2 regions of the Brevibacillus sp. MER 51 genome follow, and region 1 is predicted to be linked to the other one. Evidence: a T-box and tRNA genes for the amino acid it is inferred to sense, from the RefSeq annotation. Region 1 holds a T-box; the other holds one or more tRNA genes.
What was found. The T-box of region 1 lies ahead of ileS (isoleucine--tRNA ligase). A T-box ahead of a tRNA ligase gene usually reads a tRNA of that ligase, here a tRNA-Ile.
Positions count from the first base shown of each region.

Region 1 (15,917 bases):
GGAACGAGCGCTTCGCCGTATCCACCCACAAGCAGATTACTCCAGTTCACGACGCTCAACGTCCCTTTTGACCCGTACACGCGATAATCCAAATGCTCCTCGTGCGCGATACCCGCCAAGCCATTGATCGTAACCGGGGTACCATCTGTCAGACGCAGGAAGGCCGATACACCAGTCTCGCATAGCGCAGGATCTGCTGGATAGTCTACCTCTGAGCGAACTACATGCAGGTCTCCGAAGAGCGCGTAAGTCAGGTGAGTGAAATGAGGGAGCACTTCACGGATGAAACCGCCTTGCTCACGACCAGCCAGCCAGGGTGTTTGCTGCCATGGACGCGGCCACTGGTGGAAATGCGTCAGGATATCGATACGGCGGACATCTCCGATTTCTCTGAGTCTGCGGGAGATCTCAGGAAAAACACCTTGATAGTAGAGCGGGAAGTTCATCGCATGGACAACCCCTGCGTCATTTGCTGCTTCCAACATTTCTTGCGCTTCTGTCAATGAATTAGCCAATGGCTTTTCGCAGAGCAAATGCTTTTTATGCGCCAGTACATCCAAGGCAATCGCATGATGGAACTTGGGAGGAACCGCCAAATAGATGACGTCCAGTTCTACCTTTTTCAATAGTTCCTTATAATCTGTGTACCAAGGCACATCGCCGGACTTTTGCGCGGCTTCCTGTGCTCTTTCCGAAGATACATCACTGACTGCGGCTACTCGAAATTTTTCGTGGGTACGGATCGCGTTCATCATGCGCTCGCCCATAACGCCTGCGCCAATAACTCCAACGTTCCATTTCACTTGGTCCATCTGCATTTCCTCACTTCCTGGTGAAGGTTCGTCTTCGTGCCCCTACCCCTTTCTCCATTGATCTGAACATTCCTTCTGAAAAGCTCAGATTGTCAGCTGCTTCTGCGCTTCCTTTTTTACCCGCTTTTTCTCCTTCTGGATGGCTATGACTGTATAGAGAGAAGGAACAACAATCAGCGTAAGTAGCATCGAGAACAGTAAGCCAGAAATGATCGTAATGGCGAGCGGCTGAAACAGCACGCTTCCCGTAATCGCCATCGGTGACAGACCGGCTACTGCGGCAAAGGTCGTCAGTAAAATCGGGCGCAACCTTGCTTTCCCCGCCCTGATGACTGCATCGTTCAGAGAGACGCCTTGATGCCTCGCTTCCTCAATAAACTCGATTAGTACGATCCCGTTGCGAACGACGATACCCGCCAATGCGATAAAGCCTGCTACTGTCATGAATCCAATCGGTGTGGAAGTGATAAATAGCCCGATCAAGCTGCCCGCGATGGCGAGGTAGACTGTACTCATGACCAAGACAGGAATAGACAACGAGTTAAACTGCAGCACGATCAGCAAAAAGATGAGAAAGACCGCCACAATCGCAAGCACACCCAAATCGAGCAAAACTTCCGACTCCTCCTCTGTTTCACCTGTTACATTCCAGCCATACCCGTCTGGCAATTCCAATTGCTCCATTTTCGCTGTTATTTCGCTCATCACGTCTGCAGCCGTCCGATCTCGGACATCACTCGTGATCGTGACACTACGGGACATATTGTAACGAGGAATACTCTGCATCGATAAATCCGGCTTCATTTCTGCAATTTGCGAAACCGGAATAAGCTGCCCACGTGCATTCGGAACCGTGAGTTGCGCGAAGACTTGCTCTGTCGTCATTCCCGGCTGATCGGCTACCAGCGTAATATCGATCAAGTTTCTCCCATTGTCAAATTGTCCCATTGGAATGCCTTGGCTGATCAAACGCAACGTTCTGGTCAAATCCGCTTCGTTGATCAGCTCCTTGTCCATCTTTTCTCGATTCACATGGAATTGAAGGGAGTACTGTTCATTTCCGAGCGTGTCGTTGATGTTGTACGTTCCTTTTGACTCCATGATGAGCTGCTTGATTTGCTCAGAGATCGCGTACAGCTGTTGCAGATCATCCCCATACACCCGAATTCCAACCGGGTTACCAGAATACATCCCCGCCTTTACGCTGTACGGAATGATGTTGGCTTCTGGATACATCCTCTTAAACTGCTCCGACCACGGCGCCAGCACCTTTCGCGCATCCATTTTGTGATTGTCAAAGGTAACGATCAATTGCGCTACATGTTCACCTGTACCAACCGGCGGTGCTGAGGGCATCATCTGTGGCGCATTGCCACCTACGAAAGATGCAACCTTTTGAATGTGTGCCTGTTTCGCGATCCATTTGGAAACACCCAGGGCAATTCGATCCGTTTCCTGTAAATTGCCGCCAATCGGCGTCGTTATATTCACAACCATCTGTGGCCTGTCATCATCAGGGAAAAGCTGAACAGGAACAACCGCAGCGAGTCCGTAGATAGCAGTGGCAATCAGTACTCCGCTCACTCCTGTTTTCAGCGGATGTTTCAACATGGCTTTCAGAACACGATCGCCATACCAATTCGTCAATGCATCGATTTGTTTGCCTAATAAGCCCGCTGGCTTACGGTAGTCCGTCTCTGCTTTGCTCCGTTTCTTGTTCCTTCGCTCGTTCCATTCCCGGTAAATCGGAATGATCGTAAGTGACATGAACATCGAGGCCGCCATCGTAAAAATGATAATGAGCGGTACCGGAAAAATAAACTGACCAGCATCACCAGGCAGAAACATGATCGGCCCAAACGCAGAGATGGTAGCAAGGGTAGCAGTGACAATGGAGATGGCCACTTCCTTCGTCCCGGCTACAGCAGCCGTGTACGGATCCTCGCCCAAAACAGATAATCTGCGCTCGATGTTGTCATTTACCACCACTGCATCGTCTACCAAAATACCGAGAACAATGATGAGCCCGAATACGGTCATTTGATTGAGCGTAATGCCAAAGAAGGGCAGAATCACCATCCCAGCTGCCAAAGAGATGGGGATCGCCAATGCAACCATCAAGGATGTCGTTACATTCAAACCAAGGATGCAAATAAAAAGTACGGCTATGATCGCAATGATCATTTCCAGATACAATTCGGAAAAAATACTGTCGATTCGATCCACTTGCAAAAACACAGGCTCTTTTTTCGCCCACGCCGGGAGACTCTTTTCCAACGTGGCAAGCCTCGTATCCACCGCTTTTTGCACAGCTGGAACATCGCTTCCCAGCTCAGCGTTGATGCTAATGGTCGCAGCAGGCTTCCCGTTGTAATAGGTTCGATACTCCACCCGTTTGGTACTGTCGGAAATGGTGGCAATATCCTTCAAATAGACGGGCATTCCTTCCTGCGTACGTGTCACGACTACCTTTTCAAAAGTCGCTACTTCATAGCTGACTGGTAATGTGAGCTGATATTTTCGCGTATCAATATTGACATCACCTAGGGGTGTTGTTTCGTTTTTCGTTTGGACAGCATGGATGACTTGCGCCCAGGAAATGCCGTATTGTTGCAGCTTCTGTGCATCGACCGCGACCTTTACTTCCTGCTCCGGCAATCCTTGGATCGAAACATCGGATACGCCTGGCACGGTTCGAAGCTGATCCTTCCATAGATCAAGCATATCGCGTAATTGGAGGATTTCTTCAAAAGAGTTGGCTGTGATTTGAAAGGTCTGGATGAAAGTCCGGCTCATGTCATCATTGATGATGGGCTGCTCTGCTTCATCGGGTAAATCGGCCTCGGCATCCTTTACCTTTTTCCGTACATCTTCAAACACCGTTTTTGGTTCAACGTCATTCTCTGTTCGCACGTTGATAATGGATACACCTGATCGGGACTCCGAACTAATGGATTTGACTCCTTGCACCTCGTTGATTTTTTCTTCCAGCTTCTTCGTGACTGTCTGCTCCACCTTTTCAGGAGTCGCTCCCGGATACACGGTGGTAATGGTAGCCATGCTGACGATAATGTCTGGTTGCTCTTGCTTCGGAAGCGTAACTGAGATGAACATACCAATCAGCACGAGCATCGAAAAGAAAACGAGGGTGATTTTGCGCTTGTTGATGAAAAACTCGATCATGGCTGATTGCCTCCTTTCACGGTGACAGAGTCCCCGCCAAGCAAACGATCAGCACCTTTCGTAATCAACATGTCGCCTGCTTGCAAGCCAGCAGTAATTTCCAAATGATTGTCAACATACTGGCCAATCGTGACAGTGGTCTTGATCGCTTTTCCATCCGCTAGCAAAAAAACGTAAGGCTCAGAACCACGGCTAAAAACGGTTTTGGCAGGGACAAAAATGCCTTTCTTTTGAGACAAGGTTCGCTTTGCGCTGATGACTTGCCCTGCAAACCAATCTTTTTTGGTGTTATCAATGACGACTTCCACGCTAATCGTGCCCGTCTGCTCGTTCGTCGCCGGATAAATCGTCGTAACCTTTCCGATTCGTTTGTCTTCATACAAACGAATCTCGACCTCATCTCCCACCTTCCACGCTGAGATGTCCTTGTCCGGTACAGGCAAGACTGTTTTCAACTGTTGGATGTTGCCGATTCGATAGACAGGAGCCCCTGAACTTGCGAGTTGCCCAACATCAGCCATTTTCGCTAGCACTGTTCCTTGAATAGGTGCTTTCACTTCCGTTTTTGCCAAAGTAGCTGCAGCCTGATCGCGAGTGACCATCGCCCCTTGGTAGCTGGCATTTGTCGCGCTGATATCCTCAGTCCGAGCGCCTTCTATCACTAGCGAATACGTCTCTTGCGCTTCTGCATAATCTTTATCTGCTAGTTCAAAGGCATTCTTGGCATTTTCAAATTCGGTTTCGGAGATCGCCCCATTTTTATAGAGCTGTTCCATGCGCTGATAGTCTTTCTGTGCTTGATCCCGAGAGATTTTCTTCGCTTCGACCGCTACTTTCGCTTGCTGAACTTCTTGTTCCCGGGCTCCGTTTTTTACTTTGGAAAGCTCGGCGCTCGCACCATGCATCTCAGCGTTTGCCAATGCCAACTGGAGAGAGTAGTCTGTAGCATTGAGGCGGGCGAGCACTTCTCCCTTCTTGACAACATCTCCTTCTTTGTATGGCAATGATTTGATTTCCCCGGCTACTTCAAAAGAAACAGTCGTCTCTTCGATAGGCGCAAGTGTCCCTGACAGTTCACTGCTCGATCGGAAGCTTTTCAGCTCGACCGGCTCCGCTTCCACAATTTTGGCCTCGGCTTGGACTTCGCTTTCCGTTAACTGCTTCATCTGATTGCAAGCCGTCCCAATCACTGCAAGGGAGATGATCAGCAACATCCCCACCACTTTTCTTCCCGTCTTATTCATGTAGGCCTCACTCCTATTGCTTTATAGAAAAGTATCCCGGAATGAATATTCATTCCGAATTGTTCAAAAGAAGGATCAGAATTAATGAATTCTGATCGCATCCCAGCAAGCTTCCTCTACACCGGCAAGCAATTCCGGGGTTTCTTCGATTTCGCCAGCCTTGATGCACTTGTTCAATGCGATGAATGCCCCGTCCATAATCGCAATCAATGCATCCGCTGGCAATGGACGGATAACCTTATTTTTTTGTCCCCGTTCAATGAATTCGCATAAAAATGTTCGCAGCTTCATGTATGCTTCGCGGCTGGCTTCGTCCAGGTAGTGACCGTTTGTATGGGAATCCAGAAACAGCAAGGCGTTCAAATTCTTTTTGGCGTAGCGAATCACCTGATTCGCAATATGCCGAAATTGCTCACGTAAGTCATCAGATGTGCGAGGATAACCATCATTGATTGTCTCAAGCAGCTCCCCCACACATTCTTGAAACAGCGTATTGACGAGCGCTTCTTTGTTTTCGAAATAACGATAGATGGTACCTGCACCGACCCCTGCCTTTTCGGAGATCATCGGAACGGTCGTCCCATCAAAACCGCGATCTACAAACAAATCGAGCGCTGCATCCAAGATTAATTCGCGCTTGGTTTCAGACAAGTTCATGACCCCTCTCGTGCGGAATGAATTTTCATTCTGGAAGAAATTATAGTATACATATTGCTGGGGTGTCAAATAGCACTTGCTTGGATTACCTGTTGGCTGGAGATTTTTGGTTGCGGGCGATTATGAGGATGTTTGGTTTGACCCAGAATTATTACAAAACAGCTAGAGAACCGGTGTAGTAACCATGTTCCCTAGCTGTTTCTTTATCCAACTGCTTCGTTACCCAATGTGCAAGCCAAATGTTCTGTCACCGAACGAAACTTTCTCCCTATCTGCTATTTTCGCAAACGTCACATCCGAAACGAGTACACTTTCACGCAAAACATGATCAAAACGCTCCAATGCTACTCGTAGCTCATCGTCTACATCCAGTGTGAGCTGGACACGTTTATCGATGGGTAAATCCAGCTTTTTGCGTGCATCCTGTATGACACGGATGACTTCACGAACCAAGCCTTCTTGCTCAAGCTCTTCTGTCAGTGTCGTATTCAGTGCCACATGGAGCTGATAGCCGGATGCAGAAGAGAAGCCTTGCTTCCCTTGCTTTTCCACGAGCAGCTCATCTAGCGTAATCCGCATACTCTCGCCTGCGACCTCCACATCCAAGTAGCCATTGTCCACTGCCTTCTGTGTATCGGCTGCGTCCAATTCTTTTAGATACCCTTGGATGGGCCCAACGAGCTTGCCGTATTTTTTCCCGGCTACCTGCAGGTTGAGCTTGAAATGATACGTCACGAAGCTGCTGTCGCTTTGCTCTACCCGAATGTTTTTGACATTGATCTCGTCTTGGATAATGCCAGCAAATCGCTCGAGGTTAAATGGCTGCTCCATCGTTACGATCAGCTCGGACAGAGGCTGTCTGGTCTTGAGTCCAGTTTCGTTGCGAACATTTCGCGCCAGCTCCACGATATGTCGAGCCGTTTCCATGTCCCGCTCAAGGGTTTCGTCGATTGCTTCTGTGTTCACTTTCGGATAGTCAGTCAAATGAACACTGCCCTCTCCTCCCAGATTGCCATACATATCTTCTGCGATCAGCGGCGCGTATGGTGCGATCATCTTCGCCAGCGTCAGTAACACTTCCCGCAGGGTCTGGTAAGCAGATACTTTGTCAGGCGTCATCCCGCTACTCCAGAAACGATCCCGCGAACGGCGGATGTACCAGTTGCTCAACTCGTCGATGAACGTTTCGATATGCCCTGCCGGATTCATGAAATCGTAGGTTTCCAGACCTTTTACCACGTGCTGCAAGGTGGTATTCAAGCGGGAAAATATCCAACGATCCAGCTTGTTCACAGATGGTTGCGTTGGATGCTCTTCTGGCTTGAATGCATCGATCAAGGCGTATAACGAATAAAAATCATGCGTGTTATGGATCTTATCGATCACTTTGTACTTCGCCTCGGCGACGATTCGCTTCGAGAACCGCTTGCTACTCCACGGCGCACTGTCAGACAAAAGCGCCCACCGGAACGCATCTGCACCGAACTCCTCGATTACCTCCCACGGATCGATCCCGTTTCCTTTGCTTTTGGACATCTTCTGACCGTGTTCATCCAAAACGTGACCGGTAGAGATGACCGCCTTGTAGGGTGCTTTTCCGTTATACAGGGTAGAGACTGCCAACAAGCTGAAGAACCAACCCCGTGTCTGGTCGATTCCCTCCGAAATGATGTCGGCAGGGTACTGCTCCTCGAATACCTTTTCGTCTCCGAATGGATGATGGTACTGAGCAAACGGCATCGAACCGCTGTCGAACCACACATCGATGACCTCAGGTGTCCGCTCCATCGTACCGCCGCAAGAGCAGCGCAGCTTCACCTCATCCACAAACGGCTTGTGCAGCTCCAGCTTTTCGTCGATTGGTGCCACAGATTTCTCACGCAACTCTTTTACACTGCCTGGCGCATATTCGCTGCCACAATCCTGACAAAGCCATAGATTGAGCGGCGTCCCCCAATACCGATTGCGGCTAATATTCCAGTCTACAAGCTCTTCGAGGAATTTCCCGAAGCGCCCTTCGCGTAAGTGACCCGGATACCAGTCGATCTTGCTGTTGTTTTCGATTAGCTGATCCTTGATCGCTGTCGTTTTGATGAACCAGCTCTCCATTGCGTAGTAGAGCAGTGGTGATTTACACCGCCAGCAAAACGGATAGCTATGCTCGTAGCGCTCCTTGGAAAACAGCAGACCGCGATGCGACAAGTCTTTGACGATATCGACGTCGCAGTCCTTCACGAAGCGACCTGCGAAATCCGAGATTTGATCGGTATAGCGACCAGCCAAATTCACGACGTTCACGAAATCAAGCCCATGCTGACGGGTCGTGCGATAGTCATCCTCCCCGTGCGCTGGAGCAGTATGCACGATACCCGTTCCGCTCGTATCACTGACATAGTCTGCATCGACGACGATATGCCCATGGTTTACCTGGATATAGCCAAAAGGCGGCTCATACGGGGTTCCGACCCATTCTGCGCCTTTGTGCGTGGACAAAACCTCGTAGTCTTCCTTGAAGACTTTCTCCGCGAGATTTTTTGCTACAATGTACACTTCTTCCTTGTGCCTCACCCGCACGTAATCGAGCTCTTTGTTAACAGTCAATGCCACGTTGGCTGGAAGTGTCCATGGTGTCGTCGTCCACGCGAGGAAGATGTCGTCGCTTGCCTTGCTTTTGAATTTGACCGTCGCACTCAAATCCTTCACGTCTTCATAGCCTTGCGCCACTTCATGGGAGCTGAGTGTCGTCTGGCAATCCGGGCAATATGGACTGACACGATGCCCTTTGTACAGCAGTTCTTTTTTATGAATGTCAGAAAGGATATGCCAGACGCTTTCGATGTAATCGTTGGTCAAGGTGACGTATGGATGCTCCATATCTGTCCAGTATGCGATTCCTTCTGTCAGTTCGCGCCATTGTTTTTCGTATTCAAAGACACTGTTTTTGCACTCCTCGACGAATTTGGCCACCCCGTAGTTTTCGATTTCCTGCTTGCCGGAAATACCAAGTCGCTTTTCCACCCCAAGCTCCACCGGGAGACCATGTGTATCCCAGCCTGCTTTGCGGACGACACGGTAGCCAGACATCGTTTTGTAGCGTCCGATAAAATCCTTGATGACCCGTCCGAGCACGTGACCGATATGCGGCTGTCCGTTGGCAGTCGGAGGACCTTCATAAAAAACGAAGTTTGGCTTTCCCAGCCGATTGTCCATCGACTTGCGGAATGTATCGTCTTTCCTCCACTGATCCAAAACGCGTAACTCTCGTGTCCTTGCTTTTTCTTTTACGTCTACTTTCCTCATCATGTACACTCCTTCTTCTGTCGTTTTCGTAGAAGTGTAGGTTCATAGAACGCAAAAAAATCCCGCCCCCTAAGGGACGAGATTTGATCTCGCGATACCACCCTTGTTCCGAAATCTTCATGCAAGCATGTCATTTCGGCACCTCTACTACGTACCATCATACGCGTCCCTTGTAACGGTGGGATTCCGGGTCAGCTTACTCCAAAATGCTTCAGCTTTCCTTCTCGGAGAGGATTTTCGGCTAAGTCTTGAACGTTGGCTTTCAGCACTAGGGCCAACTCTCTGGGGAACAAGGGGATTAGCTTACTCTTTCTCGTCAATGAATTTGTTGGTGTTCTATTCGTATACTCTTTTTACACTGCTTTCAAGAAAATGTCAAGGAAGCGAGTTTCCCTCAAGGTTTTTTATCGTTTGCGTCCCTAACCCCTTGTTGTCCTTCCTCAATGACTTCACGCCACTCCTGATTGCCATTGTCAACAGAATCTCTCCATAACCCATTTCCTGTATCCACAGCGTATCGCCATATTTCCTGCTTCCGGTCGATAATGGCGCTATCCGTATCCATAATTCCGCCTTTTCCGTTAAATCTCTTTTTCAAATATTCCCTGGCGTCCAGCAATCTTTGTTTTTCTTCCTCCACCAACGCTTTTACTTTTTCCTTGGTATCTTCCGCGAGTTTTTTCTTCGCTTCTTTTTGACTGAGTGCGTCTTCTTTGGCATTTTCCTTCCACGCATACCAAGCCTGCTTGAGCTTGTCGTATTCGCCCCGAAGGTGCTTTTTCAAAGCTTCTTCATCCTGCACGGTTATGTATGTCCCCGCTCCCGCATCCGCCACTTGCTTGAGCATACGCTGCCCTTCGTTATCAACGTCAAAACCGATAATGTTCACCACGGTCTTTATGCTCGACTGATTCAGTGCTTTGGCTGCTTCTACGGGATTTCCTCCGCACGTTTCGATCCCGTCGCTCACCACGTACACGAATGTTTCGTTTGTCCCGGCTGGAATATCTTCTTGCACGGCTTGCAGCGCTTTAGCAATCGGTGTCCAGCCTGCTGGTTGTACTTTGCCCAATGCTTGTTGAAACGATTCCTTCTGATAGCCTGTCTCCGAATAAAATGTCTCTGTGCTGGCGCATGATAATGCTTTGTCTTGCTCACTGCCGCTTCCTTTATGACCATATACCCGTAAAGAAATCGTCGCGTTTTTCGGAAGGACAGACGCGAATTGGTCTATCGCCTCTCGGGCTGCCTCCATCTTCGTTTTTTTGCCGACTTTTCCTTTCATGCTGCCACTCGCATCAATCAGCAAGGCAAAATGCGTTTTTTGCGTATCCGGCAAGGTAATCTCCTCTGTCGGCCGCTGCAAGTGAACGTCTACGCTGGAATCAAAATTGGCAAACGTGAGAACGAACGGGCGATAATCCTCTCCGAGTAATTTCAGCAGCTCCTCGAGATATTGCTCCGATGTGAGTGTAGCTGGGAGCTTATCCAATTCTTTTTTGACCTTCTCTTCATCGTAATTCTCGCCAGCATAGGTTCCAACCACCTGGTTTGCCAATGCGAGCTCAAATGCCGTCAACTCGCGCTTGACAGGCGGCAGTGGCTCTCTGGCCTGCGTTTGTGTGGATGTATCTGAAGTTGTCTGATCAGGCGTTTTCGTCTGCTCCTGCAAGTTCGCGGTTTGTTGTGTCGCAGCAGTGTCTTTTTGCCCAGAATCAGAGTCTGTACAGCCCGTCATCACTAGCGTAAGAAACACAATAAACGATGCCCATTTCTTCAAAAAGCTTCCCCCTCCTCTTACTCCACCCTACATTATGCTAAATCATTCCAATTCGAACAAATTATAAAAGATGCAGGTCGTTTTTCCTATAATGCAAAAAAGAGCAACACAAAGCGTTTCCACACTTTGCGCTACTCTTTTCCTCTTTCAAAAATTATTAGGCCACTGCCCTTTTCACACTGCGACGGCTTTCCACCTGCGACAAGAACAAGCTGAGAACCAGGATAATCGCGCCGAACAAATACGGTGCGTTCAAATGAACCCCGTACAACGTACCCGCCACTGCTGGGCCAAAAATATTCCCCAGACTCATGTAGGCATTGTTCATCCCTGCAACGAAGCCCTGTTCATCCCCCGCTCGCTTGGAGATCAGCGTGTTGATTGCAGGACGCATAATCGACGTCAGGGTAAAGAAGATAACCGTCATAATCAGCATATACCAGAAGTTACCGGACAATAGCATCATCACCATCGATACAGCAGACAAGAAGAACGTCACGTTAATGAGTTTTTTCTCGCCAAAACGAGTAATGAGCTTGCCGATCAGCGCTGCCTGAACAATCGTACCGGCAAGAGCACCTACTGTGATAATGATGGATATATCACGCGGAGTATAAGCGAACTTTGCATCGACGAACAGCGGGAAGATGACTTCGAAGTTCGCCAAGCCAAACGTCATCGTAAAGACCAGCACCAGCATAATGAAGTACGACGATTGAAACGACTTGCCGAGTTGTACGAAGATGTTTTCCTGTTTGTCTTTGGCGTTTCGCGCCGCGAGCTGCTTTTCTTTCGGAAGGGATTCTGACAAGAAAAAGATGGAACCGAGTGTGGCTACCGCACCAACTGCCGCGGAAATGTAGAACGGCATACGCAGACCAAGCTCCGCCAAAAATCCGCCAATACCAGGTCCGATAACAAATCCGAGCGACATGGCGGCTCCGAGCATCCCCAGTCCTTTTCCACGTTTATCCTCTGTCGTAATGTCCGCTACATACGCCAGCATGGACGGAATCATCGCTGCTGCCCCGATCCCGCCGATCAGACGAGAAAGGTAGAGCACCCATGTCTGTTCTGCCAAGGCAAAAACCAGATTGGAGATCGTAAACAGGACGAGTCCCGATACAATCATGATTTTTCTACCGTACTTATCTGACCATTCCCCGGCAATCGGAGAAAAAAGAAATTGAGTTACACCAAAAGCCGCCACCAAGTATCCAGCCGTCTCCCCACCCGCGCCGAACTCTTTGAGAAATTCGGGCAAAATCGGAATAATCAAGCCAATTCCCAGCATGGCGATAAACATGTTGATCATCAGGAAGAGAATCGGTCGCTGACTATTCTCTTGTTTACTCATATTATTTATCCATTCCTATCCATTTAGATTTTCTTTTTAGCCTTGCAGCTTCGCTTTTACGCTTTCAATCACCGTGCGCCAAATGGCAGGGTCTGTAGATATCTTTTGCTTGAAGTTGCGGTACAACTCCTTTTGCTTTTCCTCAAAATCTGGAGCGTCTGCAGCCGGCAATCCTGCACGGGCAGTCGTAATCATTTCCTGCACCTCTGGCGAACGCGGACCCCAAACTTTTGCCTCGTATCCATCCTGGTCGAGGAAAATAAAGATCGGAATTGCACGTGCTGTGCCATTGGTCAGGTATTGGTCCATCAACTCCAAATTTTCGTCGCGGATGAGAAAGCGCAATTCGATATTGCTTTCCTCGGCAATTCGCTGAATGACAGGAACACACAAGGAAGCATCCCCACACCAGTCTGCGGTCAGCACGACCCCTTTCCAATTGCGCTGGGAGAGATCCTTCCAGACTGCCAGATCCTCATCCGTAAATGTGAGCTGATCATACACACGGGACAGCTCTTCTTTGTTGACGTTCATGCTTTCTTTGTACGCGGCAAAGCTCATTCCTTTTTCAAACCAACTGTTCTGGTTCACGTTAGACATACTCCGTACTCCTCCTGTATGTTGAAAATTATTGCTCCCAAATAGCGGAAGTTCCCAAGCGATTGCGAATGGAAGAGCTTCTTGTTTTGCGGGTTTCTTTCCCTGACGCCTGTTTCATGGTGCTTGCCTTGGCAGTCAGATCCATAAACCACTCTCTATCCTTGGTTGCGAGGGCGAGGTCGATCAAATCATGCATATGCTCCTCATCATCAAAAGAGCCTACCGGAATGCGTTCCATCCACTGTCTCGGAATCACCACCTGCTTGCCGATCGTCTCTTCGTTGTCGCATTGAACCACATATACTTTTGCGGTACCTCGCAATGAATCATCTGTTTCGACGAAGCCTTGAACTAACTCTCCGAATTTGGTTTTGCCCAATACCCAATCTCCGACTTCCAATAACTCATCTCGATTCATTTTCGTGCACCTCCTAATTGTAACGGAAATCATTACAGTTTCCATGTTAAAAATTTGTATGGTTACTGTTGCGAATTCTCCTGACAGCCATGACGGACTTTATCTAATACGGTTTGGATCGTTATTTGTTCCAAATACTTTGTAAAGTACATCTCCGCTTCGGTAAAAATCTGATCCATGACCCCGTGCATATTCGCAGAAACCTGACACGCTTCCTGCGGATCTCCCGAACACCAGTGTGGCTTCAGTGTACCATTCGAGATCGAACGATATATCTCGGCCAAGGTGACCTCATTCGGATCGCATGCGAGGATATAACCGCCGCCAATTCCCTCTTTCGTCTTCACAAACCCGTTCTTACGCAGAATGCTCAAGATTTTGCGAATTCTGGCAGGATTCGTACATACATTTTTTGCGATGAGCTCACTGCTTGCCATATGCTCTGGGATATGAGCCAACAAAGCCAAGCTGTGAACAGCTATGGTAAATTCACTATTCACGTCACAGACGGCCTCCTTGCGAAGAGTACTGTAATAATAATTCGTACAGTTACGAATGTCAACAATTGTGTGGGGGCAAACTTTTTTAAAAAAACGGGAGGTTTTTTATTTTCGGTGGTCGGGGGAAGCGAAGGCACATGTTTTCCAGTCGCCTTTTTTCCTCACTACGTTCGGGCGGTCTCCTTCCAAACATGTACCTTCGCTTTTCGGACAGCTATTGCTTCTGCGAGGCTTTTTTAAATAAGTTTTTTTATAAAAAGGATTTCATCGCGGATTGGGATGCCATTGTCTGCGATCAGGGGGATTTCTGGTTTGATTTGACGCGCCTTGTCCACGGCATTGATGTACAGCTCATGAAGCTGATAGCCTCTCTTTTGGTAAAAGCCCATGGCGTGCAGGTTATCGTTGGTGGTGACGAGCTTCATGCGGTGGCAGCCTTTTTCTTTGGCGGTCTGCTCTACCTGATTGAGAAGTGCGGTACCGATTCCTTTGTTTTCGATCACACTGTCCAAGGAAATGATTTCGCATTCCTGATCTTCGAGAACATAGGAAATAAACCCCTCGATTGCTCCATCTTCTCCCTTCACTGCGTAGCCATCCAGCACATCGCATTGGAAGACACCACTGGAGATGACCATTTGCGGACTTCCCCAGTGTTTGATGAAAAATTCAGTGATGACGTTTTTGTCCAGTTCACTTGTTGAAATCATCTGCATAGCATTCACCTCTTGAAATTGATAAAGCGAAACCCCCTGCTTGTGAATCAGCAGGGGGCTCCACATCTTTACGAGCGGACATCCAGCAATACTTTTCCCGTACTCGCCCTGCTCTCTACCCACGCGTGAGCGCTCGCTGCTTCTTCCAATGCAAAATGCTTGCCGATCTTGATGTTCAGCTGTCCATTCGCCAAATAGTCCAAAACTTGCTTGGCTGTATCCTGCAACAAGTGTGGGCGTAGCTTGCGTGTCGTACCAAAGCTGAAGCCTAAAACAGAGCGGCAGCTTGCGTGCAAATCGATTGTCTTGATCTGACCGATTTCGCCGCTGGCATTGCCAAAATGGACAAGTCGGCCGTACCAGGCGAGGCACTCAAGACTACGCTCGCTCACCGTTCCGGAAATCGAATCCAAAATGACATCGGCTCCCGCACCATCCGTCAGCGTGTGTACCTTTTCCACAAAACATTCGCGATCATTGCAAATCACATGGTCGGCACCGGCTGACAGGGCAATTTCCGCTTTTGCTTCATTACCGACTGTACCGATGACACGACCTGCTCCGAGCAGCTTGGCTAATTGAATCGCCGTCGTCCCGATTCCGCCTGCCGCAGCGTGAATCAGTACGGTTTCCCCTTTAGCAATACGGGCTACCTTCGCCAATAGCTGGTACGAAGTAAATGACACGACTGGGCAAGCGGCTGCTGTTTCCGTGCTGATTTGATCCGGCAGCGCAAAGGTTAAGCTCTCATCCGCCACGATATACTCGGCGTATGAACCGTTTGCCGGAAACGCAATGACTCGTTGTCCCACCTTCAGTCTTTGCACCTCTGCCCCTACTTGTTCGATCACGCCAGTCGCATCGAGCCCCGGGATAAATGGTAGCTTGGCTGCTCCTTTTTTTCCATACCTGGATTTGATATCGGCAAAATTGACACTGGTCATCTCCACGCGGATCAGCACCTGTGTAGGTGACATGATCGGCATCTCGACTTCCGCATATTTCATCGTCTCAGGCCCGCCTAATTCCGTTACCAAGATCGCTTTCATGAGAACCCTCCAGACAAGAGTGGAATGGAACGTCAGTTTTGCAGAATGGTCATAATCGCAGCTTTTTTCGCTTCAAACTCCTCGTCGGAAAGCACAGGGGTAAAAGCAGCTCGCGGAATGTCCACCAATAGGTCATGCCAGGATTTGCAGCCTTGATAAGCAGCGTCAATCGGAATTTCCACCGGTTGCTCTAATCGATACATCCGCACGAACAAAATGTGCAGCGGCTGTTTTTTCTTCCAATGCAGGCGCACATCTGCGAAATTATCCGTCCAGATGTGGAAAGGTGATAACGCGCGTA
Region 1 is NZ_JAMAUS010000020.1:51,921-67,837, forward strand. Features, by position in the region: gene M3630_RS27215 (Gfo/Idh/MocA family protein) at 1-812, opposite strand, end outside; gene M3630_RS27220 (efflux RND transporter permease subunit) at 897-3,995, opposite strand; gene M3630_RS27225 (efflux RND transporter periplasmic adaptor subunit) at 3,992-5,239, opposite strand; gene M3630_RS27230 (TetR/AcrR family transcriptional regulator) at 5,321-5,896, opposite strand; partial or broken gene M3630_RS27235 (immunity protein Imm33 domain-containing protein) at 5,976-6,047, shown strand; gene ileS (isoleucine--tRNA ligase) at 6,116-9,196, opposite strand; T-box leader at 9,266-9,525, opposite strand; gene M3630_RS27245 (vWA domain-containing protein) at 9,591-10,976, opposite strand; gene M3630_RS27250 (MFS transporter) at 11,134-12,333, opposite strand; gene M3630_RS27255 (thioredoxin family protein) at 12,370-12,933, opposite strand; gene M3630_RS27260 (IDEAL domain-containing protein) at 12,962-13,351, opposite strand; gene M3630_RS27265 (RrF2 family transcriptional regulator) at 13,414-13,851, opposite strand; gene M3630_RS27270 (GNAT family N-acetyltransferase) at 14,088-14,567, opposite strand; gene M3630_RS27275 (quinone oxidoreductase family protein) at 14,636-15,616, opposite strand; gene M3630_RS27280 (DUF1802 family protein) at 15,649-15,917, opposite strand, start outside.

Region 2 (15,917 bases), on a different contig from region 1:
AACTTTCAAAGTCAACAACTTTTTTAGCTTTATGTGATCTTTTCTACTCAATTAAACTTAGGTGTTTCGTGAGTAGATTTTTAATATAACACATTTCTTTTCATTAATCAAGAGATTTTTTAACCTCATTGAAATTAATGGTGCGGTCGGCGAGACTCGAACTCGCACGGGTCGCCCCGCCACCCCCTCAAGATGGTGTGTCTGCCAATTCCACCACGACCGCATGTAAAACGTCTCAGGAGAGGTTCGAACTCCCGACCGTCCGCTTAGAAGGCGGATGCTCTATCCAGCTGAGCTACTGAGACATATTGTAGTTATAAAAAAATGGGGCGATCGATGGGACTTGAACCCACGAGTGCCGGAGCCACAATCCGGTGCGTTAACCCCTTCGCCACGACCGCCATAATGTATGCGTTTTAAAAATGTTCCTTGGCAGGGGCAGTAGGAATCGAACCCACACCAAAGGTTTTGGAGACCTTCGTTCTACCGTTAAACTATGCCCCTATGGTAGCGGTGGAGGGGATCGAACCCCCGACCTTTCGGGTATGAACCGAACGCTCTAGCCATCTGAGCTACGCCGCCATGATTATCTCGTAATAAAAAGAAGTGGCGGAGGGAGAGGGATTCGAACCCCCGTGAGCTTGCACTCTAACGGTTTTCAAGACCGCCCCGTTATGACCACTTCGGTATCCCTCCGCAAAATATGGAGCGGGTGATGGGAATCGAACCCACGCGACCAGCTTGGAAGGCTGGAGTTCTACCATTGAACTACACCCGCTTGAATATGGTGCCGGTGAAGGGACTTGAACCCCCACGGTTTCCCTCACGATTTTGAGTCGCGCGCGTCTGCCATTCCGCCACACCGGCATATTCATTTGAAACATGGTCGGGAAGACAGGATTCGAACCTGCGACCCCTTGGTCCCAAGCCAAGTACTCTACCAAGCTGAGCTACTTCCCGATTATCGTTCTTCACTTTTTAAAATGAAGATGCGTGCCCTGAGAGATTCGAACTCCCGACCTTTTGATTCGTAGTCAAACGCTCTATCCAGCTGAGCTAAGGGCACATGTTATGGAGCGGACGAAGGGTCTCGAACCCTCGACCTTCGCCTTGGCAAGGCGACGCTCTACCAATTGAGCTACGTCCGCATATTTATTGGTGCGGTCGAGAGGACTTGAACCTCCACGGTGTTGCCACCACTAGAACCTGAATCTAGCGCGTCTGCCAATTCCGCCACGACCGCATTTAAAATTCAATCTCTCGCTTTTTAAAAACTGGTGAGCCATGAAGGACTCGAACCTTCGACCCTCTGATTAAAAGTCAGATGCTCTACCAACTGAGCTAATGGCTCTCGAAAAATGGCTGGGGTACTAGGATTTGAACCTAGGAATGACGGAGTCAAAGTCCGTTGCCTTACCGCTTGGCTATACCCCAATAGCCATGAAGTAAAGATGGTGGGGAGAGACGGATTCGAACCGCCGAACCCGGAGGGAGCAGATTTACAGTCTGCCGTGTTTAGCCACTTCACTATCTCCCCAAGCTTGTCCTTCAAAAGCAAACCTTATTCAGCTTTCAAAGAAAAAGTGGTGCCGGCAATAGGACTTGAACCCACAACCCCCTGATTACAAGTCAGGTGCTCTACCAATTGAGCTATACCGGCGTGCTTGGTATAAATGGTGGCTCGGGACGGAATCGAACCGCCGACACGAGGATTTTCAGTCCTCTGCTCTACCGACTGAGCTACCGAGCCTCAAGCGTAATTGTTTCGCCATCGCTTGAGAAAAATGGCGGAGCTGACGGGACTCGAACCCGCGACCTCCGGTGTGACAGACCGGCGTGAACTCCAACTTCACCACAGCTCCATGTAAAACATTCAGTTGTTAAAAGTGGTGGAGGCTGACGGGATCGAACCGCCGACCCTCTGCTTGTAAGGCAGATGCTCTCCCAGCTGAGCTAAGCCTCCGCTATTCCCAACAAAGTGACGTCAATGCTTTGAAGCATATTCCGAGTACTTTGTTGGGGCCCCTTATTATCAGGGCGTTTTGCTAGGTGACCCGTAGGGGATTCGAACCCCTGAATGACAGCGTGAAAGGCTGCTGTGTTAAACCGCTTCACCAACGGGCCATTTGAATGGCTCCTCGGGACGGACTCGAACCGCCGACCGATCGGTTAACAGCCGATTGCTCTACCAACTGAGCTACCGAGGAATGATGATGTTTTAGAATGGTGGAGCTGAACGGGATCGAACCGATGACCTCCTGCTTGCAAGGCAGGCGCTCTCCCAACTGAGCTACAGCCCCATTCTAATGCTTTCATGACACAGTTGCCATGCCAGCTATGTAAGTGGTGGTGGGCCTAGGCTGACTCGAACAGCCGACCTCACGCTTATCAGGCGTGCGCTCTAACCAACTGAGCTATAGGCCCGTAATTACTTCCGGAACTTTAATCTATCACACTTTTAAGTTCATTGCAATAGAAAATTTGATATTTTTTTATTGCGTGGGTGAACTTTTTTGTGAAAGACGAGTTTAACAAAAGCACAATCTATTATAAGTCAGTTCATCATATATTTCAAATGTGTTTTTAAATTTTCATTAAGAAAAAAGCTTGCCCGGTAAAGGACAAGCTTTTCTTCGTCGCAATTAAATATCAAGATCGCGTACATTTGCTGCGTATTGTTCAATAAACTCCCTGCGAGGCTCTACTTCGTCACCCATCAGTGTCTCAAACACCATATCGGCATCCATAGCATCCTGGAGATCTACCTGAAGCAACGTACGAACTTCTGGGTCCATTGTAGTCTCCCACAATTGATCCGCGTTCATCTCACCTAGTCCTTTATAGCGTTGGACGTTTGGCTTCGGTTGTGCCTTCAAGGTAGCGAGAACCTCATCACGCTGCTTGTCGGTATAAGCATAGTGCAGCGTCTTCCCTTGCTTGATGCTGTAAAGAGGCGGCTGCGCAATATAAATATACCCCGCTTCGATCAACTGTTTCATGTAACGGAAGAAGAACGTCAGCAGAAGCGTACGGATATGCGATCCGTCGACGTCGGCGTCCGTCATAATAACGACTTTATGGTAGCGTGCCTTTGAAATATCAAAGTCTTCACCGACACCTGTTCCCAAAGCCGTAATAATAGCACGGATCTCGTTGTTGCCGAGAATTTTGTCCAAACGTGCTTTTTCTACGTTCAATACCTTCCCGCGAAGAGGAAGAATGGCTTGGAAATGACGATCGCGTCCCATCTTTGCAGAACCGCCCGCAGAGTCACCCTCTACAATGAACAGTTCAGATTCGGATGCGTCCTTGGAAGAGCAGTCCGCCAGTTTACCCGGCAAAGCACTTACTTCCAGGGCACTCTTGCGACGAGTCATTTCACGTGCTTTTCGAGCTGCCTCACGGGCACGAGATGCCATGAGCGCTTTTTCCACAACTTTTTTGGCTACACCCGGATTTTCTTCCATAAAGGTGTTAAAACGGTCACCAAAGACAGACTCGGTAATGCTACGCGCTTCCGAGTTGCCCAGCTTCGTTTTTGTTTGTCCTTCAAACTGAGGCTCTTGAATTTTTACGGAGATAATCGCGGTAATACCTTCACGCACATCGTCCCCGGAAAGATTCGGATCCTTTTCCTTCAGGAAGTTAAACTTGCGGCTGTAGTCGTTGATAACACGCGTAAGAGCTGTTTTAAATCCGGTTTCGTGAGTACCCCCCTCATGCGTATTGATGTTATTGGCAAAAGAGTAGATGTTGCTCACATAGCTGTCGTTGTACTGAAGGGCAACCTCCACGACAAGACCTTCTTTTTCCCCTTCGCAATAAATCACATCATCATGCAGGGCTTCCCGGTTTTTATTCAAGTATTCTACGAACTGGATGATACCGCCCTCGTAGTGGAAGGACTCTTCCTTCTGCTGATCTGGGCGTGTATCCTTCAGCGTAATGCGCAATCCTTTGTTCAGGAACGCCAGCTCGCGAATACGTTTTTGCAAAATCTCGTACTCAAATACAGTTGTTTCGGTAAAAATAGTCGGGTCGGGCTTGAAGGTTACTTTTGTTCCCGTTTCATCGGTCTCGCCTACGACAGCAAGATCGGCATCCGGTGCGCCTACTGTAAAGCGCATGTAGTATATCTGGTTATTTTGTTTAACCTCGACTTCCATCCATTCGGATAGCGCGTTCACTACCGAGCTACCGACCCCGTGAAGACCACCGGACACTTTGTATCCGCCACCGCCGAATTTACCACCGGCGTGCAATACAGTCAAAACGGTTTCAACAGTGGATTTCCCGGTCTTTTCATGAATGCCAGTCGGGATTCCTCGACCGTTATCGGTTACAGATACGGAGTTGTCTGGATGAATGACCACCAAGATCTCGTCGCAATAACCGGCCAGCGCCTCGTCAATGGCATTGTCGACAATCTCCCATACCAGGTGATGCAAACCTCGGCTGCTGGTCGACCCGATGTACATGCCGGGACGTTTCCGAACTGCCTCTAACCCTTCCAGTACCTGAATCTGACTCGCATCGTAGTTTGTATCTTTCGTCGTCACTTGATCCACTACTCTGTCAACTCCTCCACTTCAGCTTGTACAAAGGGAAACTGATCCAAGCTGTCCACGAACTGAGCGCGTCGCTTCAGCGTCAGAGAAGAAATAGGTGAACAGTAAATGGCGTTCTGGGTGATTACATAAGACTTCGTTTCTTCCTCACTATGGTCAACAACTGTTTTACTTTTTTCAAGTAAGAACGCTTTATTGATTTTTGAGGATTTCACAGTCTGATGATCGAGGATGGAAATAACTTCCTTCGTGCTCACCACAGTATCTCCACCAATGTGAATAAACATCCCTGTACCCCCTACCTTTCTCCGGAGATTTTCCCTTCCCTCACGTAAAAACGAGAGGCTTGCTGGAGAACCTGATGCTTTAAGCCTTCCACACCTGTGGTACTTACAAACGTCTGTACTCGATCCTGAATGGTTTCGAGCAGCAATGTTTGCCGATGTTCATCCAACTCTGACAAGACATCATCCAACAACAGAACGGGGTATTCTCCCACTTCTTCTTTAATCAGCTCAATTTCGGCCAATTTAATGGACAGCGCACTGGTGCGTTGCTGTCCCTGGGAACCATACGTTTGCACATCCATGTTGTTCACTTTAAGTGAAAAATCATCACGGTGTGGCCCAATAAGGGTGTTCCCCCGCATGATTTCCCGGTCGCGAACCTCTTCGTAGGCAGCAAGCATTTTATCTACAGCTTGATCTATCGTCATCTCTTCTGTAACGGGCGATGAGTTAACGTAATGCAAAGAAAGTCTTTCCCTGCCATCGGTAATGCCAGTGTGGATTTCCTGTGCCCACTTCTCCAGCTTCCGAATGAACTCAAAACGCTTCCGTAACAATTTTACCGCTAAATCGGCTAATTGGGTATTCCAAATTGCCAGCATTTCCAGCGAGTTACTTTTTTTCATGGCCAAATCCTTTAAAAGCTGATTTCGCTGGGCCAGCACTTTGTTGTAATTGCTCAAATAATAAAGATACGTAGGTGAAACCTGACCGATTTCCATATCGATGAAGCGTCTGCGCTGGGCAGGTGCGCCTTTGACAATGGAAAGATCCTCGGGTGCAAACATGACGACATTCAATGCCCCCACATAGGCACTCAGCTTCTGCTGTTCCATTCCGTTGATTTTGGCCCGCTTTCCCTTGGTTGTCAACTGCAGCTCTAAACGAACAGAACCGTAGCGACGAAGAACATCGCTACGGATCGTGGCATAATCGGCATCCCAGGAAATTAGCTCCTTGTCGCGGGGCGTTCGGTGGGATTTGGCGAGTGCCAAAACATAGATCGATTCGAGAGCATTCGTTTTCCCTTGAGCGTTGTTGCCAATAAACAACTGGATGGGACCGTCAAACGACAGGGACATCGTTTCGTAGTTGCGATAATTGGTTAGCGACAGGTTCTTGAGAAACAAGAATCACGCTCTCCTCTCAGGGGCGTACCACTTGATAGCGACCATAGCCTTCAATCGCCACTTCATCGCCAGGATATAGCTTGCGTCCACGTCTGTTGTCCAGCTCTCCATTAATCTGGATCGGAACCTCAGCCAAAAAAGCTTTGGCCATTCCCCCCGTGTCAATGATTTCAGCCAGCTTCAAAAATTGGCCGAGAGCAATATAGTCTGTGCTTATGGAAACCTCACGCATGGCTTGGCTCCTTTCTTTTACGTAAAAACATTTTAGTACGTACGAACCGGCAAAATCAAATGGAGCATCCAGTCATGATCGGTCGGACGAATCACAAATGGACTCATCGGGCCGCTAAAGCTCGCTTTGATTTCTGCGCTATCGATTGCACGCAGCGCATCGATCATGTATTTGGCGTTGAAGGAAATTTTCAATTCTTCGCCATTCATTGCTTTTGGCATCAAAATGTCCGTTACTTTCCCGATCTCAGGTGCATTGGACGTAATTTCGACGGTTCCATCAGGCATCGTAACGAGCTTGACTACGTTCGATTTGCCTTCGCGGCTCAACAAGGAAGCGCGCTCGATGGATTGCAAAAACTCCTTGGTGCTCACAGTGATCTCCGTTTTGCTTCCTTGTGGAATAATTCTGGTCGTGTCCGGATAGGTTCCTTCCAAGAGACGGGAATAGAACAGGATATGCTTGGACTTCACCAGGATTTGATTGTCCGCAACAACGATATCCGCGAGATTTTGGTCGTCATCTAATATTTTTACCAATTCATTGCAGCTTTTACCCGGAACAACCACGTTGTGGAAAGAAAGATCCTCTGGGCATTCGACCATTGCGGTACGACTAGCCAAGCGATGGCTGTCGGTTGCCACAAAACGCAATTTGCCTTGATCAAGCGACCACATTAAACCGGTCAAGATCGGACGCATCTCGGAAGTGGAAACACCAAAAACAGTCTGACGAATCATTGCCTTCAGTAAATCACAGGGAACACTGAAGACTTTATCTTCTTCCAGATGCGGCAGCTGTGGATATTCGCTGGCATCCATTCCGTTAATGGTGAACTCAGCTTGTCCGGAACGAATTTTGGTTACGAGACGATCATCCACTTGAATATCGATTTCATTGCTTGGCAGTTTGCGTACGATTTCACTAAAAATACGTGCAGTCAACACAATGCTACCAGGTTGATGTACGGTAACTCCCCATTCTCCGGCTTCTTCCATCGGGATCTGAACTTCAATAGACACATCAGAATCGCTTGCTGTCAGTGTCAAACCTTCATCATCCGTTTTGATTTTAATCCCGGTCAAAATTGGAATCGTAGTTCTGCTAGAAACTGCTTTGCTAACATGCGATACGGCGTTCGACAGCTTTTCACGCTGAACGGTAATATGCATCGACGTGAGCCTCCCTCTCCGGCGCCATTATTTTGGTTGGAATCTGCATAATGGCTGCGCCTTTATCATAACTTATTAGGATAAATCTTTTTAACAGAAGTAGTAATAGGGCCTGTGGATTTGTGGATATGTGGGTCCATTACGTAAAAGAGAGCCTATACACATGTGGGTAAGTTGTGTATAGGCTTTTTGCGTTATGCACAGGTTTAATGGTTTGCTTTTAACTTTTCAATGAGCGACTGAATGGTTGTTTGCATATGAGGGTCATTTGCCAGTGCACGAGAGATTTTCTCATGGGCATGGATGACTGTCGTATGGTCACGGCCGCCAAATTCATCACCGATTTTCGGCAAGGAGGCATCCGTCAGCTCTCTGGAGAGATACATCGCAATCTGACGGGGGAAAGCGACGGTTTTTGTCCGTTTTTTCGCCTTGAAATCTTCTAGTTTCAGGCTGAACGCTTCTCCGACCGTTCGTTGGATGTCCATAATGGTAATCACGCGTGGGCGGGAGGAAGGAATAATGTCTTTCAGTGCTTCCGCTGCCAGCTGCGTGTCGATATCGCGATTAATCAAGGAGGAGTAGGCAACGACACGAATCAGTGCGCCTTCCAGCTCGCGGATGTTGCTGTCGATCTGGTTGGCAATGTACGCCATTACCTCATTAGGGATATCGAGATTTTCTGCTTTCGCCTTTTTGCGCAAAATCGCAATCCGCGTTTCGAGGTCTGGCGGCTGAATATCAGTAATCAGCCCCCATTCGAAGCGTGAGCGGAGGCGATCCTCCAGTGTCGGGATCTCCTTAGGAGGCCGATCGGAGGAGATGATGATTTGTTTGCTTTCTTCATGCAAGGCATTGAACGTATGGAAAAACTCTTCTTGTGTCGACTCTTTGCCTGCCAAAAACTGAATGTCATCAATTAAAAGAACGTCAACACTCCGGTATTTATTGCGGAATTCGACGGCTTTGTTATCACGAATAGAGTTGATGAATTCATTGGTGAATTTCTCAGACGACAAATAGACCACTTTCGCCGATGGGTTGTGCTGAATGACATAATGGCCAATTGCATGCATTAAGTGGGTTTTGCCAAGTCCGACTCCTCCGTAAATGAAGAGGGGATTGTAAGCTTTCGCAGGAGCTTCAGCAACCGCAAGTGATGCGGCGTGAGCGAATCGATTCCCTGAGCCGATGACAAACGTGTCAAAGGTGTATTTGGGATTTAAGATACTGGGTGGCTGGTCATCCGCGACTGTTGGCGGTTCGCTCATTTTCACCCGTGGGGCAGGTTGTTCGTCGGCAAAAGCCGCATCAGGATTTTGCATCGCGACGAACTTTACTTTCATATTGATACCCGTCACTTCATATAGTGTATCGGTAATCAGTTGTGCGTACCTGGTTTCTAGCCAATCACGAGCAAAGTCGTTTGGTGCGACGACAATCAGTGCATCTTCTTCTAAAGTAGTTGCCTTTGTCGCCTTCAGCCAGGTATCAAAACTGGGTTTGCTTAGCGATTTTTCTATCTTGGCGAGTACTTTGCGCCATAGTTCGCTAATCGCTGCATCCAACCAGAATCCCTCCCTCTGGGCCATCCGAAAAATTGATGAAGACCGATCCATCATGATCGAGAAAAAGTGCAAAAACCTGCTATGTTGTGACTTAATTGTCAACACAGCCGTATGTAACGACTGTGGATAAAAAAAGTCGAAATATAGGGATTCCGCTCGTAGAAGTGAAAAAAAGCAGACGGTTATCCTCAATCCTGTGAGTAACGACATACACATAGGAAAGAATCTGTCCACAAACTTATCCACACCCTGTGGAAAAACCGATTCACGTATCGGAGTTATTCACGCTTCAAAACAAAAACATAATAACAGATATAAAGCGTGGTATCAATGGTTTTTTCATACTTATCCACAAACACAACTTCTGGTACTCGCCACATATTCACATCCCTATATTTTGTGTACAAGCTGTAGATAAACTTGTCGAAAGCTGTTTTTGTGGATAAAATGATATCCACAGACCCGGGAAATAGTTTTATGGGGATATTTTCCTTGGTAATGAAATTCCACTGTTGCTTGACTTTTTAGGCATATGTTCTTATAATGCAAAAGAATGTCTTTGCAAGACGGAGGTGTATACGTAATGAAACCATCTTTCAATCCTAACAACCGCAAGCGCAAAAAGGATCATGGATTCCGTAAGCGCATGAGCACAAAAAATGGCCGTAAAATTTTGGCTGCTCGTCGTCAAAGAGGTAGAAAAGTTCTTTCCGCTTAGGCCACACTTTCAGTGGCCTTTTTGTTTGCCTACATATGTCTGAAAATTCTTTGTTCTTATAAAAAGAGGAAGGCTCTCTCCGATGTGGAAACCTTTTGAGGGATAATCGTTACCTAGCTACCGAAAATCCTACTATTTATTGAAGAGACAGGAGGAGGCCGATGGAGCAAAGCAAGGATGTAACCGACTTTTTTGTATCGTTGGCGCGAGAGTTTCTTGATGAATGGCCTCTAGCCAGCTTGGTATGTGCCTATGCTGGTGGATCTGTCGGGAGGGGAGAAGCGGACGCATACAGCGACCTTGATTTACACATCTTTGTGGAGGGAGAAGATGATCTTTCCTGTGAAAATCGTTTGTTTAGAGGTCATGTAATACAGCTGCAGGTTCAATCTGCTCCTACAGATGAAGAAGTATACGAGAATCCGTGGGCATGGCGTTACTTAAAGGAAGCAAAGGTGATGCTAGACCCGGAGGATCGTTTCACTTCCTGGATGAATGACATGTGTGCCTATATGGATTCCCCGGCTGGAAAAGAGAAAATGTTTGCACAGGCAAAAGCGGAGGTAGATTCGTTCCATGAAGAGGCGCAGGCTGCCTTAAGGGAAGGCTTTCCTTACTCCGCTTATTTGGCTGCATGGGCAGGATGGATAGGGGCGTTGCAAATGAGTGCCGTCTTCCAGGGGGATTCATTGAGTGATGCACAGTTGTATCAGTTGGTTCAGAAAGCAGGACGGTCGGACGGTATGGATGGCTTTTTTCAGGAGACATACCGGGGTATTCAGGATGTACAGGATGCACTCATGGTATTGGCGGACTATCGGGCCCATCTACGGTCAATAAATGAGGGGATCGAGTTTGTACTGGCGACTGAAAATGATTGGTTAGTAAAGAGGAAGGTTCAGAGATTGCAGGAGAGAAATCAGCTTGATATGGCCGGGTTTTTATTATTTTCAGAGGCGATCTGGTTATATCAAAGTGTGGATTCTGATGAATGGCTGGAAAATCATTGGGCGGATCTGCCTGCCGAGCTTTCCTTGTCCCTTCAAAAATTGGGCTTTTTCCAAGCGGATGGGCCATTGCTCGCTCATTTACGTCATGCCAGTGCAGAAATCATCGCGGAAATTGACTGTTAGGGGAAAAAAGTGGACGAAACAAGGATATACTGGTAGATGCTGTTTACGTTTTCTACTATAATTGTGATGTTAGGGGTTGTTTACCTTGCATCGTTCACACCGGCTCAAAAAAAATGAGCAATTCCAAGCTGTGTTTCAACGAGGAAGTTCTGCTGCTAATAAGCAGTTTGTCTTGTATTCAGCAAAGCAAGAGGGACAAGCGGCTTTTCGTGCTGGAATTTCCGTCAGTAAAAAAATTGGCAATGCTGTTGTCCGCAATAGAGTCAAGCGGCTTATACGCGAAGCAGTAGCTCGAATGGAGTCTGATATTCCAGTCGGTCTCGATCTCGTCATCATCGCCCGTCCGGGTGTGGAAGCGATGACGCTTGAAGCCATTGAGCAATCTCTGTTACATGTGATGAAGCGAGCCAAAGTGATCAAACAGGCACCCGTACATAATGGAAAAAGAGATGGAAAAAGAGGGTGAAACGATGATGGTGAAGATCATGGTTTGGTTGATTCGGGGATACCAACTGATGATTTCTCCGTATAAACCACCTTCATGCAGATTCGCGCCCACCTGTTCTCACTACGCAATCGAGTCGATTCGCCGATTTGGAGCGTGGAGGGGAGGCTGGTTGGCCCTTCGTCGCATCTTGAAATGCCATCCGTTCCACCCGGGCGGGTATGATCCAGTCCCGGATCAGCACAAATAAGATTACCTCAATTGAAGCGGGGAAAAGGAGGATCACCCTTGAGTAGACGTACACTCAGCATTCTTATGCTGACTATGCTGGTTCTAGTTTTGTCGGGCTGTAACCCCCAAGCTGCAGCACCAATTGGCCCTGACGCAACCGGCATTTGGGACAAGTATTTTGTCTATCCACTGTCCTGGCTAATTAAAGAGAGCGCATTGATACTCGGAAACAACTACGGTCTGGGTATCCTGGTTGCAACGATCATCATTCGAATCATTGTGCTTCCATTGATGGTCAAGCAAATCAAGAGCTCCAAGAAAATGCAAGAGATTCAACCGGAGATGCAAAAAATCCGTGACAAGTACAAAAATGATCCTCAAAAAGCGCAAGCGGAAACCATGGCTTTGTTCCAGAAGAGCGGTGTCAACCCGTTGGCTGGATGCTTGCCAATGTTGGTACAAATGCCGATTTTGATCGCGTTCTACCATGCGATTATCCGTACAACCGAGATTAATTCGCAAACGTTCATGTGGCTGACGCTGGGACAAAAGGACCCGTACTACATCTTGCCAATCATTGCGGCGATTACGACGTACCTGCAGTCCAAGATGATGGGTCAGGCAACACAAGGGAATCCACAAATGCAAATGATGATCGTCATGATGCCGCTGATGATTTTGGCGATTGCTGTCACATTGCCATCAGCGCTGTCTCTGTACTGGGTATACGGTAACCTGTTTACCATTGTACAAACCTACTTCCTGTATCGTGACAAAGGAAATATGCCAACTCCTAAGGGGGGAGCCTCCAAGTGAAAAAGGTGGTAGCTACGGCAAAAACGATCGACGATGCTGTGCAAAAAGCTTTACTGGAATTGGGAGTGCCGCGTGAGCGGGCAACGATCCAAGTTCTGGAGGAACCAAGCAGAGGGTTGTTTGGACTGATTGGGGCAAAGGACGCTAAAGTGCAAGTAGAATTTCACTTTGATCCGGTTGCACAGGGACGTGACTTTCTTCAAGACGTTTTGTCGAACATGAAGGTGAATGCCAAAGTGGAGACGCGTACAAATGAAGAAGGCATGCTGTTTGACATCCAGGGAACCAATCTGGGAATCATTATTGGCCGCAGGGGACAAACTCTTGATTCATTACAGTATCTCGTAAACGTCGTAGCGAACCGTCATGCGGACAAACATGTACGTATCACTCTGGATGCCGAAAATTACAGGCTGCGTCGCAAGGAAACATTGGAGCAGCTCGCAGATCGTGTGGCGAAAAAAGCGTTATCGACCAAACGGGATGTACGTCTGGAACCAATGTCTGCTGCTGAACGGAAAGTAATCCACGCCTTCTTGCAAAAGAGAGCGGATGTGGTTACCTTCAGTGAAGGAGACGAGCCAAATCGTTATATCGTGATTGCACCGAAAGAAGCCTCTCGCTAGGCTTCTTTTTTTGCCTGAATGTAAGGAAGCAAGCGACGACATATTGAATAATCTCTCTCAAAAAGTTGTCCACTGTGGATAATTGACCAAATGGTTGAGGATTTGCGAAAATGATTATACTGTGGATAACCAAAATGGACGGCAACCTTGGAGAGAGGGTTGCTTTTTCCTATTGGGTGTTTGGGCATATAGATGGATTGGCTGCACTTTCTTTTGGAATTTTTCCAGACGATCTGTTATGCTAGTAAGTTAGTGGCTGACTTGTAAGAGTGGAAAGCTTGAGGTGAACAGCATGAAATTCGATACAATAGCGGCGGTCGCAACACCGATGGGTGAAGGCGGTATTGCCGTGATCCGGGTAAGTGGTACGGAAGCGATCGAAGTTGTGGATAAGATATATAAAGGAAAGCAGCGGTTGTCCACTGTGGACAGCCATACGATCCATTATGGGCACTTGTATGAGCCAAACACAGGTGAACGAGTGGAAGAGGTACTGGTTTCCGTAATGAAGGCTCCCCGTACATTTACGAGGGAGGATGTAGTGGAGGTCAACTGTCACGGAGGAATTGTTTCCGTTGAAAAGGTTCTGGAGTTAATCTTGGATAATGGAGCAAGATTGGCGGAGCCTGGTGAGTTTACGAAGCGTGCGTTCTTAAATGGACGTGTCGATCTGTCTCAGGCTGAGGCCGTCATTGATTTGATCCGGGCGAAGACAGACAGAGCGATGAAGGTCGCATTGAATCAAGTCGAAGGGAAGCTGTCCAGGCTCATTCGGCAGCTGCGCCAAAACTTGATTGAAGCTATGGCCCATATAGAAGTAACATTGGACTATCCAGAGCATGATGTCGAGGAGTTTACACAAAATTTCTTGCGAGGAAAGTGCCTGGAGGTTAAAGGTGAAATCCAGCGACTGTTGCAGACCGCACAGCAAGGAAAAATTTTGCGTGAGGGCTTGTCGACCGCGATTATTGGGCGTCCGAATGTAGGGAAATCCTCTCTATTAAATAGTCTGGTCCAAGAGGAAAAGGCGATTGTGACTGACGTTGCGGGAACGACACGCGATGTCATCGAAGAGTATGTCAATGTGCGCGGGGTTCCTTTGCGACTCATCGATACCGCAGGAATTCGCGATACAGAGGACATCGTGGAGAAAATCGGAGTAGAGAAGTCCAGACAGCTGCTGCAAAAGGCTGACCTTGTGTTGCTCGTGATCAACTACAACGAGCCTCTCTCTGCTGATGATTACGCGATTTTTGAAGCGGCTAAAGGGTTCCATGTTATTGTGATTGTTAATAAATTCGATCTGCCACAAAAAGTGGATTTGGAAGAGATCAAGCGTCATTTCCCTCAGCAGCCGTTGATTATGACGTCAGCGCGTGAGGAAACGGGGATCGATCTTCTGGAGCAGGCGATTGGGGAGATATTCTTCAGTGGTCGTGTGCAGCAGGATGACTTGACCTATGTGAGCAACGCTAGACATATTCAACTGCTTCGTCAGGCGGAACGAGCCATAGATGAAGCGCTGGGTGGAATCGATGATTTGATGCCAGTAGACATGATTCAGATCGACATTAAAAAGTCGTGGGAGCTGCTTGGTGAAGTCATTGGAGAAAGCGTCGGCGAGGATTTGATTGACCAGATTTTCTCCCAGTTCTGTCTGGGTAAGTGATTAGGAGGATAAAAAATGAACGTTGTACCTGCATATGAAGCGGGCTCTTTTGACGTCATTGTCATTGGTGCGGGTCATGCCGGTGCGGAAGCGGCATTGGCGGCTGCACGTATGGGCTGCAGTACATTGCTGTTGACGATCAACCTGGACGCTGTGGCGTACATGCCATGTAATCCTTCCGTAGGTGGTCCGGCAAAAGGCCACGTCGTACGCGAATTGGACGCGCTTGGTGGAGAAATGGGACGCAATACCGACAAAACCCATATCCAAATGCGGATGCTGAATACAGGGAAAGGACCTGCAGTGCATGCCTTGCGCGCGCAAGCAGACAAATTTGCGTATCAGCATGAAATGAAGAAAACGATTGAAAATACTCCGAATCTGATCCTGCGTCAAGCGATGGTGGAAGAGCTGATCGTAAACGATGGAGTTTGTGAAGGGGTTATCACACAAACTGGAGCGCGATACATGGCCAAATCCGTTGTATTGACGACCGGAACCTATTTGCGCGGAAAGATCATCCTCGGGGATCTTCAATACGAAAGTGGACCGAACAACATGCGTCCGTCCATTCGTCTGGCACATCATTTGAAGGAACTCGGTTTTGAAATGACACGTTTCAAGACGGGGACGCCACCGCGTGTTCATAGCAGCAGTGTGGATTTCTCCAAAATGGAGATTCAGCCTGGTGATCCGGTACCGCGCGCCTTTTCTTATGAAACAACGGAATTTATTATGGACCAGCTGCCTTGCTGGCTGACATATACAAATGAAGAAACTCATGGACTCATTAATAGCAATCTGCATCGTGCCCCTATGTATTCGGGAATGATTGAAGGAACCGGCCCGCGTTATTGCCCTTCGATTGAAGATAAGGTAGTTCGTTTTAATGATAAGCCGCGTCACCAAATTTTCTTGGAGCCAGAAGGACGCAATACCGAAGAAATGTATGTACAAGGCTTGTCGACCAGCTTGCCGGAGGATGTTCAGCTGTCTATGCTGCGCTCCATGGCTGGAATGGAAGAAGTCAAAATGATGCGTCCTGGCTATGCGATTGAGTATGATTCAATCGTGCCGACGCAGCTCTGGCCTTCTTTGGAAGCCAAAATCTTGCCTGGCTTGTTTACAGCAGGACAAATCAATGGTACCTCTGGTTATGAAGAAGCAGCGGGTCAAGGTCTCATGGCAGGGATTAACGCAGCACGCCGCGTTCAAGGAAAACCACCCGTCATTTTGGGACGAGAAGAGGCGTACATCGGCGTTTTGATTGACGACCTGGTTACGAAAGGAACGCATGAACCTTATCGTTTGCTTACTTCTCG
Region 2 is NZ_JAMAUS010000007.1:166-16,082, forward strand. Features, by position in the region: partial or broken gene M3630_RS15850 (hypothetical protein) at 1-89, shown strand, start outside; tRNA gene M3630_RS15855 (tRNA-Leu) at 139-223, opposite strand; tRNA gene M3630_RS15860 (tRNA-Arg) at 232-305, opposite strand; tRNA gene M3630_RS15865 (tRNA-His) at 326-401, opposite strand; tRNA gene M3630_RS15870 (tRNA-Trp) at 431-504, opposite strand; tRNA gene M3630_RS15875 (tRNA-Met) at 506-582, opposite strand; tRNA gene M3630_RS15880 (tRNA-Ser) at 608-696, opposite strand; tRNA gene M3630_RS15885 (tRNA-Gly) at 705-778, opposite strand; tRNA gene M3630_RS15890 (tRNA-Leu) at 786-867, opposite strand; tRNA gene M3630_RS15895 (tRNA-Pro) at 884-960, opposite strand; tRNA gene M3630_RS15900 (tRNA-Arg) at 993-1,066, opposite strand; tRNA gene M3630_RS15905 (tRNA-Gly) at 1,073-1,148, opposite strand; tRNA gene M3630_RS15910 (tRNA-Leu) at 1,157-1,243, opposite strand; tRNA gene M3630_RS15915 (tRNA-Lys) at 1,276-1,351, opposite strand; tRNA gene M3630_RS15920 (tRNA-Gln) at 1,360-1,434, opposite strand; tRNA gene M3630_RS15925 (tRNA-Tyr) at 1,453-1,537, opposite strand; tRNA gene M3630_RS15930 (tRNA-Thr) at 1,585-1,660, opposite strand; tRNA gene M3630_RS15935 (tRNA-Phe) at 1,675-1,750, opposite strand; tRNA gene M3630_RS15940 (tRNA-Asp) at 1,786-1,862, opposite strand; tRNA gene M3630_RS15945 (tRNA-Val) at 1,888-1,963, opposite strand; tRNA gene M3630_RS15950 (tRNA-Glu) at 2,051-2,124, opposite strand; tRNA gene M3630_RS15955 (tRNA-Asn) at 2,132-2,207, opposite strand; tRNA gene M3630_RS15960 (tRNA-Ala) at 2,225-2,300, opposite strand; tRNA gene M3630_RS15965 (tRNA-Ile) at 2,348-2,424, opposite strand; gene gyrB (DNA topoisomerase (ATP-hydrolyzing) subunit B) at 2,643-4,568, opposite strand; gene remB (extracellular matrix regulator RemB) at 4,568-4,855, opposite strand; gene recF (DNA replication/repair protein RecF) at 4,867-5,985, opposite strand; gene yaaA (S4 domain-containing protein YaaA) at 6,002-6,217, opposite strand; gene dnaN (DNA polymerase III subunit beta) at 6,250-7,389, opposite strand; gene dnaA (chromosomal replication initiator protein DnaA) at 7,596-8,957, opposite strand; gene rpmH (50S ribosomal protein L34) at 9,541-9,675, shown strand; gene M3630_RS16005 (nucleotidyltransferase domain-containing protein) at 9,837-10,808, shown strand; gene rnpA (ribonuclease P protein component) at 10,894-11,274, shown strand; gene yidD (membrane protein insertion efficiency factor YidD) at 11,279-11,503, shown strand; gene yidC (membrane protein insertase YidC) at 11,542-12,300, shown strand; gene jag (RNA-binding cell elongation regulator Jag/EloR) at 12,297-12,926, shown strand; gene mnmE (tRNA uridine-5-carboxymethylaminomethyl(34) synthesis GTPase MnmE) at 13,219-14,595, shown strand; gene mnmG (tRNA uridine-5-carboxymethylaminomethyl(34) synthesis enzyme MnmG) at 14,611-15,917, shown strand, end outside.
Region 2: it has a tRNA-Ile gene. The T-box ahead of ileS (isoleucine--tRNA ligase) is inferred to sense a tRNA for this amino acid. The anticodon was not compared.